One region of the Streptomyces sp. NPDC001970 genome, then DNA from elsewhere that is predicted to be linked to it. Evidence: riboswitches for the same ligand, from Rfam matches in the RefSeq annotation. Region 1 holds a riboswitch; the other holds the start of a gene.

The links. A riboswitch is a leader RNA that binds a small molecule or an ion and turns the genes downstream of it on or off. The one in region 1 is predicted to bind cobalamin.
Region 2: linked by a shared signal. The riboswitch ahead of ACWCP0_RS06170 (cobalamin biosynthesis protein) and the one ahead of cobN (cobaltochelatase subunit CobN) in region 1 are both predicted to bind cobalamin.

The regions. Positions count from the first base shown of each region.
Region 1 is NZ_JBSFDW010000006.1:48,360-55,642, reverse strand. Features, by position in the region: gene cobN (cobaltochelatase subunit CobN) at 1-2,395, opposite strand, end outside; cobalamin riboswitch at 2,430-2,573, opposite strand; gene ACWCP0_RS09870 (cobalamin biosynthesis protein CobG) at 2,647-4,008, shown strand; gene ACWCP0_RS09865 (precorrin-8X methylmutase) at 4,005-4,646, shown strand; gene ACWCP0_RS09860 (precorrin-2 C(20)-methyltransferase) at 4,655-6,169, shown strand; gene ACWCP0_RS09855 (flavin monoamine oxidase family protein) at 6,197-6,616, opposite strand; gene ACWCP0_RS09850 (cobalt-precorrin-5B (C(1))-methyltransferase) at 6,689-7,283, opposite strand, start outside.
Region 2 is NZ_JBSFDW010000003.1:346,877-354,159, forward strand. Features, by position in the region: gene cobO (cob(I)yrinic acid a,c-diamide adenosyltransferase) at 1-294, opposite strand, end outside; gene ACWCP0_RS06160 (putative cobaltochelatase) at 294-2,333, opposite strand; gene ACWCP0_RS06165 (cobyric acid synthase) at 2,563-4,095, opposite strand; gene ACWCP0_RS06170 (cobalamin biosynthesis protein) at 4,092-5,051, opposite strand; cobalamin riboswitch at 5,083-5,222, opposite strand; gene ACWCP0_RS06175 (hypothetical protein) at 5,359-5,589, opposite strand; gene ACWCP0_RS06180 (anion permease) at 5,606-6,841, opposite strand; gene ACWCP0_RS06185 (class II aldolase/adducin family protein) at 7,107-7,283, shown strand, end outside.

The DNA of each region.
Region 1 (7,283 bases):
AGCCGCCGTTCAGCGCGTGGACGCTGTTGTCGAGTTCGTCGGTCGTGGCGGACAGGCGCGGGACGACCTGCTGGGCGGCGAACTGCAGGATCTCGGCCACCTGCGGGCCGTGGCCCGCTGCCACGGCCGGCACCGCGGCCGGGTTCCAGTCCGCCGCCTCCATCGCCTCGACCAGCGCACGGGCCGTGGCCTCCGCCTCGTCGGCGGTCGTACGGGTCGCGGCGGACTCGTCGAGGCCGAGGGCTTCGCGCAGTCCGGGCAGGGTGGTCGTGCCGCCCCAGATCTGCCGCGCACGGAGGATCGACAGGACGAGATTGACCCGCTCGGGGCCGGTGGGCGCGCCGCCGAGGACGTGCAGTCCGTCGCGGATCTGGGCGTCCTTGACCTCGCACAGCCAGCCGTCGACGTGGAGCAGGAAGTCGTCGAAGCCGTCGTCGTCGGGGCGGTCGTCCAGGCCGAGGTCGTGGTCGAGCCTGGCGGCCTGGATCAGCGTCCAGATCTGGGCGCGGACGGCGGGCAGCTTCGCCGGGTCCATGGAGGAGATCTGCGCGTACTCGTCGAGCAGCTGCTCCAGGCGTGCGATGTCGCCGTACGAGTCGGCGCGGGCCATCGGCGGCACGAGATGGTCGATGAGCGTGGCGTGCGCCCGGCGCTTGGCCTGGGTGCCCTCGCCCGGGTCGTTGACCAGGAACGGGTAGACGAGCGGCAGGTCGCCGAGCGCCGCGTCGGGCGCGCAGGCGGCGGACAGGCCGGCGTTCTTGCCGGGCAGCCACTCCAGGTTCCCGTGCTTGCCGAGGTGGATCATCGCGTCGGCGCCGAAGCCGCCGTCGTCCTCCGCGGCCGCGATCCAGCGGTAGGCGGCGAGGTAGTGGTGCGAGGGCGGCAGATCGGGGTCGTGGTAGATCGCGATCGGGTTCTCACCGAAGCCGCGCGGGGGCTGGATGAGGATCAGCAGGTTGCCGCGCCGCAGGGCGGCCAGCACGATGTCGCCCTCCGGGTTGCGGGAGCGGTCCAGGAACATCTCGCCCGGCGCCGGGCCCCAGTGCTGCTCCACGTGCTCGCGCAGCTCCTGCGGGAGCGTGGCGTACCAGCGCCTGTAGTCGGCCGCCGGGATACGGACCGGGTTGCGGGCGAGCTGCTCGTCGGTGAGCCAGTCCCGGTCGTGGCCGCCCGCCTCGATGAGCGCGTGAATCAGTTCGTCGCCGGAGCGGCCGGGGGCACCTCCCGTGCCGGAGGCCACGGGGGAGAGGCCGGGGATCTCCTCCGTACCGAAGTCGTAGCCCTCGTCGCGGAGTCGGCGCAGCAGAGCGACGGCGGACGCGGGGGTGTCGAGGCCGACGGCGTTGCCGATGCGGGAGTGCTTCGTCGGGTACGCGGACAGGACGAGCGCGAGGCGCTTGCCGGCGTTCGGGATGTGGCGCAGCCGCGCGTGCCGTACGGCGATCCCGGCGACGCGGGCCGCGCGCTCGGCGTCGGCGACGTACGCGGGCAGGCCGTCCTCGTCGATCTCCTTGAAGGAGAACGGGACGGTGATGAGGCGGCCGTCGAACTCGGGGACCGCGACCTGGCTCGCGGCGTCCAGCGGGGACAGCCCCTCGTCGCTCTCCTCCCATGTGCTGCGCGACCCGGTCAGGCACAGCGCCTGCAGGACGGGCACGTCGAGCGCGGCGAGCGCACCCGCGTCCCAGGACTCGTCGTCGCCGCCGGCCTGTGCCTCTGCGGGCCTGGTGCCGCCCGCGGCGAGGACGGTGGTGACGACGGCGTCGGCGCCTCGGAGCCGGTCGAGCAGCTCGGGCTCGGGGGCGCGGAGCGATGCGACGTAGAGGGGAAGGGCCTGACCACCCGCGTCCTCGACGGCGTCGCAGAGGGCGCCGACGAAGGCGGTGTTGCCGCTCATGTGGTGGGCGCGGTAGTAGAGGACCGCGACCGTGGGGCCGGTCGTGCTGCGCGGGGTGCGGTCGAGGGGGCCCCAGGTGGGGGCGGGCGCCGGCGGCTCGAAGCCGTGGCCGGTGAGCAGGACCGTGTCGGACAGGAACCGGGCGAGCTGCTCCAGGTTGGCCGGCCCGCCGTGCGCGAGGTAGGCGTGCGCCTCGGCCGCGATGCCGATGGGGACGGTGGACGCCTCCATCAGCTGTGCGTCGGGGGCCTGTTCGCCGGTGAGGACCACCACGGGCCGCGCCTGCGCGAGCAGTGCGTCGATCCCCTCCTGCCAGGCACGGATGCCACCGAGGAGGCGTACGACGACGAGGTCCGTGCCGTCGAGCAGCGCGGGCAGCTCCTCCAGCGCGAGGCGGGAGGGGTTGGCGAAGCGGTGGTCGACCGGGCCTGTGGCCGCGCGGGCGCTGAGCAGGTCGGTGTCGGAGGTCGACAGCAGCAGGATCGTCGCGTGCGTCATCGCGTGCGCAGGCCTTCCTCGGGGTGTCCGCGCCCCGGGTGGTCGTAGGACGGCGGGAGTTCCTGACTCACCTGGCCGCGTGACGAGGCCCGGTTCACAGTGGCGGGACCGCGCCGGAATCTCACCGGGCTTCCTCCCTAGGGTCCTGGGACCCTGTGCCGTCTGCATAGTAGAGGCTGCTCGCTGCCACCGGGGCGGTCACCTCGGAGGAGCCCGAAGGACGCGGGCAGGGACGTGGGGAGGACGTGGGTATGCTCGCCGCCATGCCGCCGACACCACCAACACCCCCGGACCGGGGCGAAACCCGCATACGGGACCGGGGAGATGCCTGCCCGGGAGCACTGCGGCTGCATGCGGCGGACGACGGCGGGCTGGCCCGACTCCGGCTTCCCGCAGGTCTTCTGACGTCTCGTCAGGTCGAGGTTCTGGCCGCGTCCGCCGAGGCGTTGGGAGACGGTGCGCTGAGCATCACCTCGCGCGGGAACGTGGAGCTGCGCGGCCTCGGCGAGGGCTGCGGGGCAGAACTCGCGGCGCTGCTCCGCAAAGCCGGGCTGCTTCCCTCCGAGACCCATGAGCGGGTACGGAACCTGGTGGCATCGCCGCTCGCCGGACTCGACGGACTCGGCTGTGCCGATGTGCAGTTGTGGGCACGACGACTGGACGAACTGCTGTGCGCGAGCGACTGGGCGGCCGGGCTTTCGGGGCGTTTCCTGTTCGCGCTGGACGACGGGCGCGGGGATGTGGCGGGGCTCGGTGCGGATGTGACCTTGCTCGCAGAGCCGGGAGGTGTGGCGGTCCTGCGCGTCGGGCCGCAGGCCTTCCGCGTCCGCACCGCTGACGCGCCGCGTGCCGCCCTCGCCGCGGCCGAAGCGTTCCTCGCCGCGGCGGCCGCGGCGGGCACGGGGGCGTGGCGGGTGCGGGAGCTGCCCGTGGGGCAGGCCGTGCCGGTGGGGGCGTATCTGGAGGCGGCGGGTGTCGCGGCGGAGCTCTTCCCGTTCGGAGCCCGTCCGGCGGTCGAGGACGGACATCCGGGCCCGCAGCCGGTTCCCGGTCCTGTCCCGGGGTCCGGGGCGGAGCCCCCGTCCGGGAAGGGGCGGGGTGGGGAGGACACCGCCGGAGGCCGGCCGGCCGCGGGCCCCCTCCCCGGGGTCGTCCAAGGGGCCGAAAGCTGGGCCCTGTCGGTCGGAGCGCCGCTCGGACGGCTCACCGTCCGCCAGGTGCGGGCGCTGCTGCCCGCGCCCGGGGGCGAGGTGCGGCTCACTCCGTGGCGCGGGGTGGTCGTGCCCGGCTTCGCGGATCGCGACGCGGCCGATGCACGGCTTGCCGCACTCGCGCGGGCGGGGTTCATCACCGCACCTCACTCCGCCTGGTACGGCGCCTGCACCGGCCGGCCCGGGTGCGCCAAGTCCCTGTCCGACGTACGGGCGGACGCGGCGCCGGGCGGCGGCCTGCCCGTGTACTGGTCGGGCTGCGAACGGCGCTGCGGGCGTCCCCACGGGGCGTACGTGGACGTGGTCGCGACGGGCGGCGACCGCTACGAGGTGAACGGCGTGCCCGTCACCCGAACTGCACTGGCCGACGCCGTGACGGCGGCGTCACGTACGAGGAAATGAGCGAGAGCACCGTGTTCGACTACGAGAAGGACGGCGCGGAGATCTACCGCCAGTCCTTTGCCACCATCCGCGCCGAGGCCGACCTCTCCGCGCTCCCCGCCGACGTCAGCCAGGTCGCGGTGCGGATGATCCACGCCTGCGGCATGGTCGACCTCGTCCGCGATCTCGCGTACTCGCACGCCGTGGTGGCCCGCGCCCGCGAGGCCCTGCGCGCCGGCGCACCCATCCTGTGCGACGCCCGGATGGTCGCCAGCGGCGTCACCCGCAAGCGGCTGCCCGCCGACAACGAGGTGATCTGCACGCTCTCCGACCCGTCCGTGCCGGCACTCGCCGCCGAGCTCGGAACGACCCGGAGCGCCGCTGCCCTCGAACTGTGGCGCGACCGCCTCGAAGGCTCGGTCGTCGCCGTGGGCAACGCGCCCACCGCACTCTTCCGGCTCCTGGAGATGATCGAGGAGGGCGCACCCCGTCCGGCGGCCGTCATCGGCGTCCCGGTCGGCTTCATAGGCGCCGCCGAGTCCAAGGACGCGCTCGCCGGGCACAGCAGCGGCATCGAGCACCTGGTGGTACGCGGGCGGCGCGGCGGAAGCGCCATGGCCGCGGCGGCGATCAACGCGATGGCGAGTGAGGCGGAATGAGCAGCGGGATGACGACCGGGAAGCTGTACGGAGTCGGGCTCGGTCCCGGCGACCCGTCCCTGATGACCCTGCGGGCGGCCGAAGTCGTCGCGGAGGCGGACGTCGTCGCGTATCACAGTGCCCGGCACGGCCGTTCCATCGCCCGCTCGATCGTCGCGAGGCATCTGCGCCCCGACCACATCGAGGAGCGCCTGATGTACCCGGTCACGGTCGAGACCACCGACCACCCCGGCGGCTACCGCGGCGCGCTCGACGACTTCTACGAGGAGGCGGCGGAGCGCCTCGCGGCCCATCTCGACGCGGGGCGGACCGTCGCCGTGCTCGCGGAGGGCGACCCGCTCTTCTACGGCTCGTACCAGCACATGCACAAGCGGCTGGCCCACCGCTATCCGACCGAGGTGATCCCCGGGGTCACGTCGGTGAGCGCGGCCGCGGCACGGCTCGGGAAGCCGTTGTGCGAGGCGGAGGAAGTCCTGACGATCATCCCCGGCACGCTGCCGGAGGAGGAGCTGACGGCCCGTCTGGCCTCGACCGACTCGGCCGTCGTGATGAAGCTGGGGCGTACGTTCCCTGCGGTGCGGCGGGCGCTGGAGCGCGCGGGGCGGCTGGACGACGCGCGGTACGTGGAGCGCGCCACGATGGACGGCGAGCGCACGGACCGGCTGGCGGACGTGGATCCGGATTCGGTGCCGTACTTCTCGGTGGCGGTGCTGCCGAGCCGTGTCGACGAGGTGCCTCCGGCCGCGCGTGCCGAGGGTGAGGTCGTCGTCGTGGGCACGGGACCGGCCGGTCCGCTCTGGCTGACGCCCGAGACCCGGGGCGCGCTCGCCTCCGCCGACGACCTGGTCGGCTACACGACGTACCTGGACCGGGTGCCGGTGCGGCCGGGCCAGCGCCGCCACGGCTCCGACAACAAGGTGGAGTCGGAGCGCGCGGAGTTCGCGCTGGACCTCGCGCGGCGCGGGCGGCGCGTGGCCGTGGTGTCGGGCGGCGACCCGGGCGTCTTCGCCATGGCCACGGCGGTGCTGGAGGTCGCCTCGCAGGAGCCGTACGCGGACGTGCCCGTACGCGTCCTGCCGGGCGTCACCGCGGCGAACGCTGCGGCCGCTCGCGCGGGCGCTCCGCTGGGCCACGACTACGCGACGATCTCGCTCTCCGACCGGCTCAAGCCGTGGGAGGTCATCGCGGAACGGCTGCATGCCGCGGCCGCGGCCGATCTCGTGCTGGCCCTCTACAACCCGGGCTCGCGCAGCCGCACCTGGCAGGTGGCCAAGGCCCGCGAGCTGCTCCTGGAACACCGCGCTCCCGGCACCCCGGTCGTCGTCGCGCGCGACGTGGGCGGCCCGGAGGAGAGCGTGCGGATCGTGCGCCTCGGCGAACTGGACCCGGCGGTGGTCGACATGAGGACGCTGCTGCTGGTCGGTTCCTCGCAGACGCGCACGGTCAGGCGGGGCTCGGGCGACGGCGAGGGCGAGAGTGAGGGCGAGACCGTCGTCTGGACCCCGCGTACGTACCCCGTCTAGCCCGGGCGGCACACGCCGCGCGGGCGATCAGTTCACGGCCAGGACTTCGCGGGCGGCGCGCTCGCCGGAGCGCACCGCCCCCTCCATCAGTCCGTGCATCAGCGTCGCCGACTCCGTACCCGCCCAGTGGACACGGCCCACGGGCTCGCGCAGCGCGCTGCCGTAACCGGTCAGCGCGCCCGGCGGGAAATGGGCGACCATCCCGCCCGGCGACCACGGTTGCTCGGACCAGTCGGCCTCCAGGTATGCGGTGGGACGGCGCGCCTGCGCGCCGAAACGCTCGGCGAGCGCGCCCAGCCAGACGTCCCGCCGCTCCTCGGGATCCAGGCGGCCGAGCCGCACGGCCCCGGCCCCGAGCGCATAGCTGCTCAGCACTCCCGGCCGCCCCGGGCGCGGAGTCTGGTCGATGGTGATCGGCACGGGCCGCCCGGGGGGAGCGGGAGCGATCCGGTCCGGCCGACCGGCTCCCGGGTGCGACGCCCAGCTGCATCGCCGGGGCCGGCGCCGTCCCGGATCCCGTCAGGGTTTCGGGGAGAGGCGGGGCGGGGGAACAGCCCCCGGCCCCACCGGGGCACTTCGCCCCACCACCGACCCCGCGCGGTCGATGCACACCACGTCCACCGTGACCGGCGCGCCCCGGAGCACGCCGAGCGCCTGGTCGCGGGCGGCCGCGGCCACGAGGTCGCCCAGCGGCACACCGCGCGCGGCGCACAACTGCAGGGCGGCCAGGCCGGTGTTGGCGGTCGCGACCTCCTCCGACAGCGCTTCGTCCGCCCCGCCCGCCCGCGCCAGCTCCGCCAGGAAGCCCTTGTCGACCTGGGAGCGGGCGGAGTGCAGATCCAGATGCCCGGCGGCGAGTTTCGACAGCTTCGCGAAGCCGCCGCAGATGGTGAGCCGCTCCACCGGATGCCGGCGTACGTACTTGAGCACCGCGCCCGCGAAGTCGCCCATGTCGAGCAGGGCGTCCTCGGGGAGCCCGTACAGCGAGACGACGGTCTTCTCGGACGTGGATCCCGTGCAGCCCGCGACATGTGTACGGCCCGCCGCCCGGGCCACGTCCACACCGCGCCGGATCGAGTCGATCCACGCCGAGCAGGAGTAGGGGACGACGATC
Region 2 (7,283 bases), on a different contig from region 1:
CCGCTGGATCCAGGACCAGCCCTCGCCCATCTTGTGCCAGTCCACGGCGCCGCCCTCGCCGGAGGCCCCGAGGACCCTCAGCGCGTTCTCCTCGCCGACCTTCCACTTCGCCGACTTGACGAACTGGAACACTCCGACCGGCCAGCCCTGGTTCCAGGCGCGCAGCGCCATCCCGAAGGCGGCGGTCGACTTCCCCTTGCCGACGCCCGTGTGCACCATCACCAGCGGGCGATTCCGGCGCTGGCGGGTGGTGAGTCCGTCGTCCGGTACGACGCTCGGCTGTCCCTGCGGCACTACGCGGCCCTCCTCGTTGTCGTTGCCTGTACGTCCCTGACCAGCCCGGCGATGCTGTCCGCGCGCAGTTCGTCCAAGGTGATGGCGGTGCCGCTCAGGTCGGCGGCGAGCCGTCCGGCGAGACCGAGCCGGACCGGACCGGTCTCGCAGTCGACGACCACCGAGGCGGTGCCGTCGGCGGCGTGCAGCCGCGCCGCGCGCCCGGCCAGGGCCACCGGGTCCGGGCCGCCGGTCGCCCGGCCGTCCGTCACGACCACGAGCAGCGGTCGGCGCGACGGATCGCGCAGCCGCTCCACGCGCAGCACGTCGTGCGCCTTGAGCAGGCCGGCGGACAGCGGCGTACGCCCGCCGGTCGGCAGCTGCTCCAGGCGCGCGGCGGCCGCGTCCACGGACGACGTCGGCGGCAGCGCCACCTCGGCGGCCGCACCGCGGAAGGTGACGAGACCGACCTTGTCTCGCCGCTGGTACGCGTCCAGCAGCAGCGACAGCACCGCGCCCTTGACCGCGCCCATCCGCTGCCGGGCCGCCATCGACCCGGACGCGTCCACGACGAACAGCACGAGATTGCCCTCCCGGCCCTCGCGCGTGGCCTGGCGCAGGTCGTCGCGCCGGACCACGAGGCCCGCGCCCGACCGCCCGCGCGCCCGCTGGTGCGGGGCCGCGGCCTGCACCGTCGCCGCCAGGTGGAGTTTGGTGAGCGCGCCTCGGGGCCGCCGGGCGCCGGTCGTCCTGCCGTGTTCGGTGCGGGCGCGGGAGCGGCGCCCGGCCGCGCCCTCGCCGAGCCCGGGGACGCTCAGCATCTTCGTACGGAACGGCTCGGCGGACCGTACGGCGGACTGCTCGCCCGCGCCGGGGGCCGGGGCGGGCTGCGACTCCGGCTGCCCGGTGGGCGGCGCCTCATCCGCGTCGGGACCCTGCCCCTGCGGCGGAATGCCGCCACCGCCGTCCGGGCCGCCGCCGGGCCCGCCGTCCGGGCCGCCGGGACCCGGGTCCGGGTCGGGGTCCGGGTCGGGGTCCGGCTCGTCGTCCGCGCCGAACTGCTCCAGCGTCTGGTCGAGCTTGTCCTCGTCGAGGCCCGGCGCGTCGAACGGGTTGCGCCGCCGCCGGTGGGGGAGCGCCAGCAGCGCGGCCTGCCGTACGTCCTCCTCCAGCACGTCCGTACGCCCCGCCCATGCGGCCAGCGCCGTCGCGGTCCTGGCCATCACGATGTCGGCGCGCATGCCGTCCACCTCGAACGCCGCGCACGTCGCCGCGATCTGCCGCAGCGCCGCGTCACCCAGCTCCACCCGGGGCAGCAGCGCCCGGGCCGCGGCGATCCGTTCGCGCAGCGACGACTCCTCGTCCGCCCAGCGCGCCGCGAAGCCGTCCGCGTCGTCGTCGTACGCCAGCCGCCGCCGCACGACCTCGACCCGCTGCTCCGGCTCCCGTGACGCCGCCACCTCGACCGTCAGACCGAACCGGTCCAGCAACTGCGGCCGCAGTTCGCCCTCTTCGGGATTCATCGTCCCGACGAGCAGGAAGCGGGCGGCATGCCGTACGGACACGCCCTCCCGCTCCACGTACGAGGCACCCATGGCAGCGGCGTCCAGCAGGAGATCCACCAGGTGGTCGTGGAGCAGGTTGACCTCGTCGACGTACAGAATGCCCCGGTGCGCGTCCGCGAGCAGGCCGGGCTCGAACGCCTTCACGCCCTCCGCGAGCGCCCGTTCGATGTCGAGCGCTCCGACCAGCCGGTCCTCCGAGGCCCCGACGGGCAGCTCGACCATCCGCGCCGGCCGTGCCGTACCGGGCGCAGCCTCGTGCGGCCCGTCCGGACACCCGGGATCGGGCGCCCCCGGCGCACACGAGAACCGGCACCCGGCGACCACGTCCACATCCGGCATGAGCGCCGCGAGTGCCCGCACGGCAGTCGACTTGGCCGTGCCCTTCTCACCGCGCACGAGCACACCGCCGACCGCCGGACTCACCGCGTTGAGCAGCAGGGCCAGCCGCAGGTCGTCCATCCCGACGACCGCGGTGAACGGATAGGGGGTGGTCATCGCCCGATCACTCCTTCGATGAAGCCGCGCCGACTGCGCTGCTCGCCGTTGCCCTCCCGAGGGCGATTGCCTTGCGCGTACACGGGGCCTCCGTCGCCGCGACCCCGCTCATCGAGGCCCGGACGGGCTCCTTCGGATCCGGTCAGGCGGAAGGGGCGGGGCGGGGAGAGAAGCCCGTCGCAGGCGTCCGGGAACGCCACGCGCACCCGCGTCGCGCCCGTCCCCCGCCTCACGGCGCGCCCGGCGCGATGAAGGGGAGGCCCGAGGGCGCACCGCCCTCGATCAGGCGCAGGAGCGCGTCCGTGTCCGCGTGTGCCGCGATCAGGTCGCCCAGCCGGTCCAGTTGCTCCTCGCGCAGCGCCCCGAAGCTCGTGTCCGGCGCCGGGACGAAGCGTCGTCCCGCCGCCGCCGCGACGACCCGCAGGAACGCCCGCCGGAAGCCGTCGCTCTCCAGCGACCCGTGCCAGTGCGTCCCCCACACCGCTCCGACCCTGCACCCGTCCAAGCTGTGTCCATTGTCATCAGAGATGAACGCTTCACCGTCCAGCACTTCGGCCACGCCGTGGTGGATCTCGTACCCCTCGACCCGTTCGCCCAGCGCCTGACCGACCGGCCGGGCGAGGGTCTTCTCGCGGGCGAACCGCACCCGCACCGGCAGCAGTCCGAGCCCCGCCACGGAGCCGGCACGCGACTCGACCTCGTCGTCGATGTGTTCCCCGAGCAGCTGGAAGCCGCCGCAGATGCCGAGCACGGGGCGGCCGTCCACCGCACGGCGCACCAGCGCGTCGGCGAGGCCCCGCTCGCGCAGCCACTCCAGCGCGCGGACGGTACCGCGCGTGCCGGGCACGACCACCAGGTCGGCGTCCACCAACTCCTCGGCGCGGTCCACGAAGCGCACGACCACGCCGGGTTCGGCCGCCAGCGCGTCCACATCGGTGAAGTTGGACATCAGAGGCACCGCGCACACCGCGACCCGCAGCACGTCCTCCCCGGCCGGCGGGGCGACCACGGACTCCCTGACCGCGCCCCGCAGGGACACGCGCAGGCCGTCCTCCTCGTCGATGCCGAGGCCGTGCGCGTACGGCAGGACGCCGTACGTCCGCCGGCCGGTCAACCCGTGCAGCATGTCCAACCCCGGTTCCAGCAGCGTCACATCGCCCCGGAACTTGTTGACGAGGTAGCCCGCGATCAGCTCCTGGTCCTCCCGGGCGAGCAGCGCCGTCGTACCGAAGAACTGCGCGAAGACCCCGCCCCGGTCGATGTCCCCGACCACCAGCACCGGGAAACGCGCGGCCCGTGCGATGCCCATGTTGACGATGTCGGTGCGGCGCAGGTTGATCTCGGCGGGGCTGCCCGCGCCCTCGCAGATGACGGCGTCGTACGTGCTCCGCAACTTCTCCAGGCACTCCATGACCGGTTCGAAGAGTGCCTGCTGCCTGCCCCCGTGGTAGCCGCGCGCGCTCAGTTCGCCCACCGGCTTGCCCATCAGGACGACCTGGCTGGAGCGGTCGCTGCCCGGTTTCAGCAGCACCGGGTTCATGAGCGCCGACGGCTCCACGCGCGCCGCCTGCGCCTGCATGGCCTGCGCCCGGCCGATCTCCGCACCTTCCCGGGTCACAAAGGAGTTGAGGGACATGTTCTGTCCCTTGAAAGGCGCGACCTTCACGCCCTGGCGCACCAGCCACCGGCAGATCCCGGCCGTGACGACGCTCTTGCCGGCGTCCGACGTGGTTCCGGCGACCAGCAGTCCGCCCCCGCTCATGCGGGCCTCCCCTTCATCCCCTTCAGGGCCCCGGCGGCCGCCCGCGCGCCCGCGCACGCCACGAGTGCCAGCACCCCCACGCGCCTCGACAGCCGTACCGCACGCTCGATGTCCGCGACCTCGACGGCCCGGCCGCCGCTGTTGAGCACGGGGCGGTGCTCGACTCGTCCGGCGTACGAGAGCGTCCCGCCGAGCCGTACGCCGAGAGCCCCCGCGAACGACGCCTCCACCGGGCCCGCGTTGGGGCTCGGGTGCTTCGCGGCGTCCGCGCGCCAGGCCCGTACGGCACCGCGGGGGTTGCCGCCGGCGAGCACCGCGAGTGCGGCGGTGAGGCGGGCGCCCGGCCAGCCGGCGGCGTCGTCGAGCCGCGCCGAGGCCCAGCCGTACCGGCGGTGGCGGGGCGACTTGTGACCCACCATCGCGTCCAGCGTGTTCACGGCACGGAAGCCCACCAGCCCGGGAACTCCGCCGAGCGCACCCCACACGAGTGCGCCGACGACGGCGTCGGAGGTGTTCTCGGCGACGGACTCGACGACCGCGCGGGCGATCCCGGGGCCGTCCAGCGCCTGCGGGTCGCGCCCGCACAGATGCGGCAGCCGCTCCCGGGCGACCTCGATGTCACCGGCCGCCAGTGCCCCGCCGATCGCCCGGGCCTCCCGCCCCAGCGACGTACCGCCGACGACGGCCCAGGTGGCCGCGGCGGTCAGCGCGATGGACGCCGTACGGGAACGGCGTACGGAAGCAGCGGCCAGCGCACCCGCTGCGATCGCGCCCCCGGCGCACACGACGGTGTGCACGGCGCCCCACCCGCGGTGGTCGCGCCACAGCACCCGTTCGACGGCAGCGGCGGCCCGGCCGAACGCGGCGACCGGATGTCCTCGGCGCGGATCGCCGAAGAGCAGGTCGCCGGCGAGTCCGGCAGCTGCACCGCATGCAAAGGTCCGCTCTGCACGCATGTTCGTCCTCACTCAGGGTCCGCGCCCTGGCTCGACGTGACCGGCGGTGAGAGTTCCTGGCTCCGGGAGTGGAGTGCACCCGTGACAGTGGCGGGACCGCGCCGGATTCGCACCGGCTTCCTCTTCTGCCGCCGTAAATGGCTCCGGAAGTCCACCACGGCCGCGAACACCCGTCAACTCGCCCCTGACCTGCGGCGGGACAGTGTGCGCAGTCCCACAGCGGAGTCCGGCTGCGAGTCCGACGTACGACAGGGGCCGGACGCACCCGAAGGTGTGTCCGGCCCCTGTGACGAGGATGCGCCGGCTGTCAGACGACGATCAGGTGGATCCCGTACGCCACGGCCGCAGCGCACAGCGCGAAGCAGGCGTAGGCGCCCGTGCGCGCGAGGGCCGCGGAACCGCCCGAACCACCCTGCGCGGAGGCGGCTTGCTGCTTGGCGAGGCCCACGATGCCCAGGGTGAACAGGCCCACCAGCGCGACGGTGACGACGAGGCTCACGCCGAAGACGGAGCCGAGAGCTGCCCAGTCGATCTTCATGCTGTTCGTTACTTCCTTACACCGTGGCGGCGGGTGCGGGTGCGGGTGCGGGGGCGGGCTCACCGGCGGCCGCGGGAGCGGCCGGCGCGGGGATGGTGACCTTGAGGCCGTCCAGCGAACCGGCCCCGGCGTCGGTGCCGTTCGCGCCGATCTCGTCGTCGGTGACATTGGTGTGGTCGACCGGCTTGCGGCGCGAGAGCGACCAGATCACACCCGAGCCCGCGATCAGCAGCAGCGCGACGGCGGCGATGCCCCAGGCGCCCTGGCTGGTCAGGAACTCGGCGGCGGCGCCCACGGCCGCGGCGGCCGGCAGTGTCAGACCCCAGGCGACGAACATCCGGGTGGCGGTGGACCAGCGGACCACGCCGCCCTTGCGGCCGAGGCCCGCGCCCATCACGGCGCCTGAGCAGGACTGGGTGGTGGAGAGCGAGAAGCCGAGGTGCGAGGAGGCCAGGATCACCGTCGCGGCGCTGGTCTGGGCGGCGAAGCCCTGCTGCGGCTGGAGGTCGGTCAGGCCCTTGCCCATGGTGCGGATGATGCGCCAGCCGCCCAGGTACGTACCGAGCGCGATCGCCAGACCGGCGGAGACGATGACCCACATCGGGGGGTTCGAGCCGGGGGCGAGGACGCCGCCGGTGACCAGGGCCAGGGTGATGACACCCATGGTCTTCTGCGCGTCGTTGGTGCCGTGGGCGAGGGAGACGAGTCCGGCCGAGGCGATCTGGCCGGCGCGGTAGCCCTTGGACGTGGCCTTGTCGTCGGCCTTGGCGCCGATCCTGTACGTCAGCTTCGTCGCGAAGAGCGCGGCGAGGCCCGCCACGACCGGCGCGGCGATGGCCGGGATCAGGACCTTGGTGACGATGGTCCCGCCGTTGACGGCGGAGAAACCGGCGGACATCACGGCGGCGCCGATGAGACCGCCGAAGAGTGCGTGCGAGGAGCTGGACGGCAGGCCCAGCAGCCAGGTGAAGAGGTTCCACAGAATGGCGCCGACGAGCGCCGCGAAGATCACTTCGGTGCGTATGCCTTCTTCGTTGATGATCCCGCCGGAGATCGTCTTGGCGACCTCGACGGACAGGAATGCGCCGACAAGATTCAGCACGGCGGACATGGCCACCGCCGTCTTGGGCTTGAGTGCGCCGGTCGAGATGGTCGTCGCCATCGCGTTGGCTGTGTCGTGGAAACCGTTCGTGAAATCGAACACGAGCGCGGTGACGATCACGATCCCGAGCAGAAGCGTGATGTTTTCCATTTACCCAGGCTTCTTTTGGATGTCAGTGGCTCGCCGACCGTAGGCAACCTGGATGAACGGAAGGTGAACTGAGGCGGGCGGCGTGGTGTCCCAAGGTGGATGCACCCACTCCGCCTGCGAAGGGAAGAGTGGCGGAAACCGGGCTAATGCGGGGTTTCGCGGGCGGGCAGCCGGGTCGTCGATCCGCCGAGGAGATCCTGCTCACTCCCGGCCGCTCGGAAGGCTTCGGCCGCTGTTGCGTCGCATGCCCTGAAAGGATCACCGCATGACCAGGCAGCAGGGACAGGCACCGGGGCGGGACCAGCCAAACGAGCAGCGGCACGAGCAGCGGCAGGACCAGCGGGAGGACGTGGTCGGCCGGGCCTGGGCGGACCTCGTGGCCACCGCCCGCAGAACCGCGGTGGACGGACTCGTCGTCGGGACCTCGGGCAATGTCTCCGTA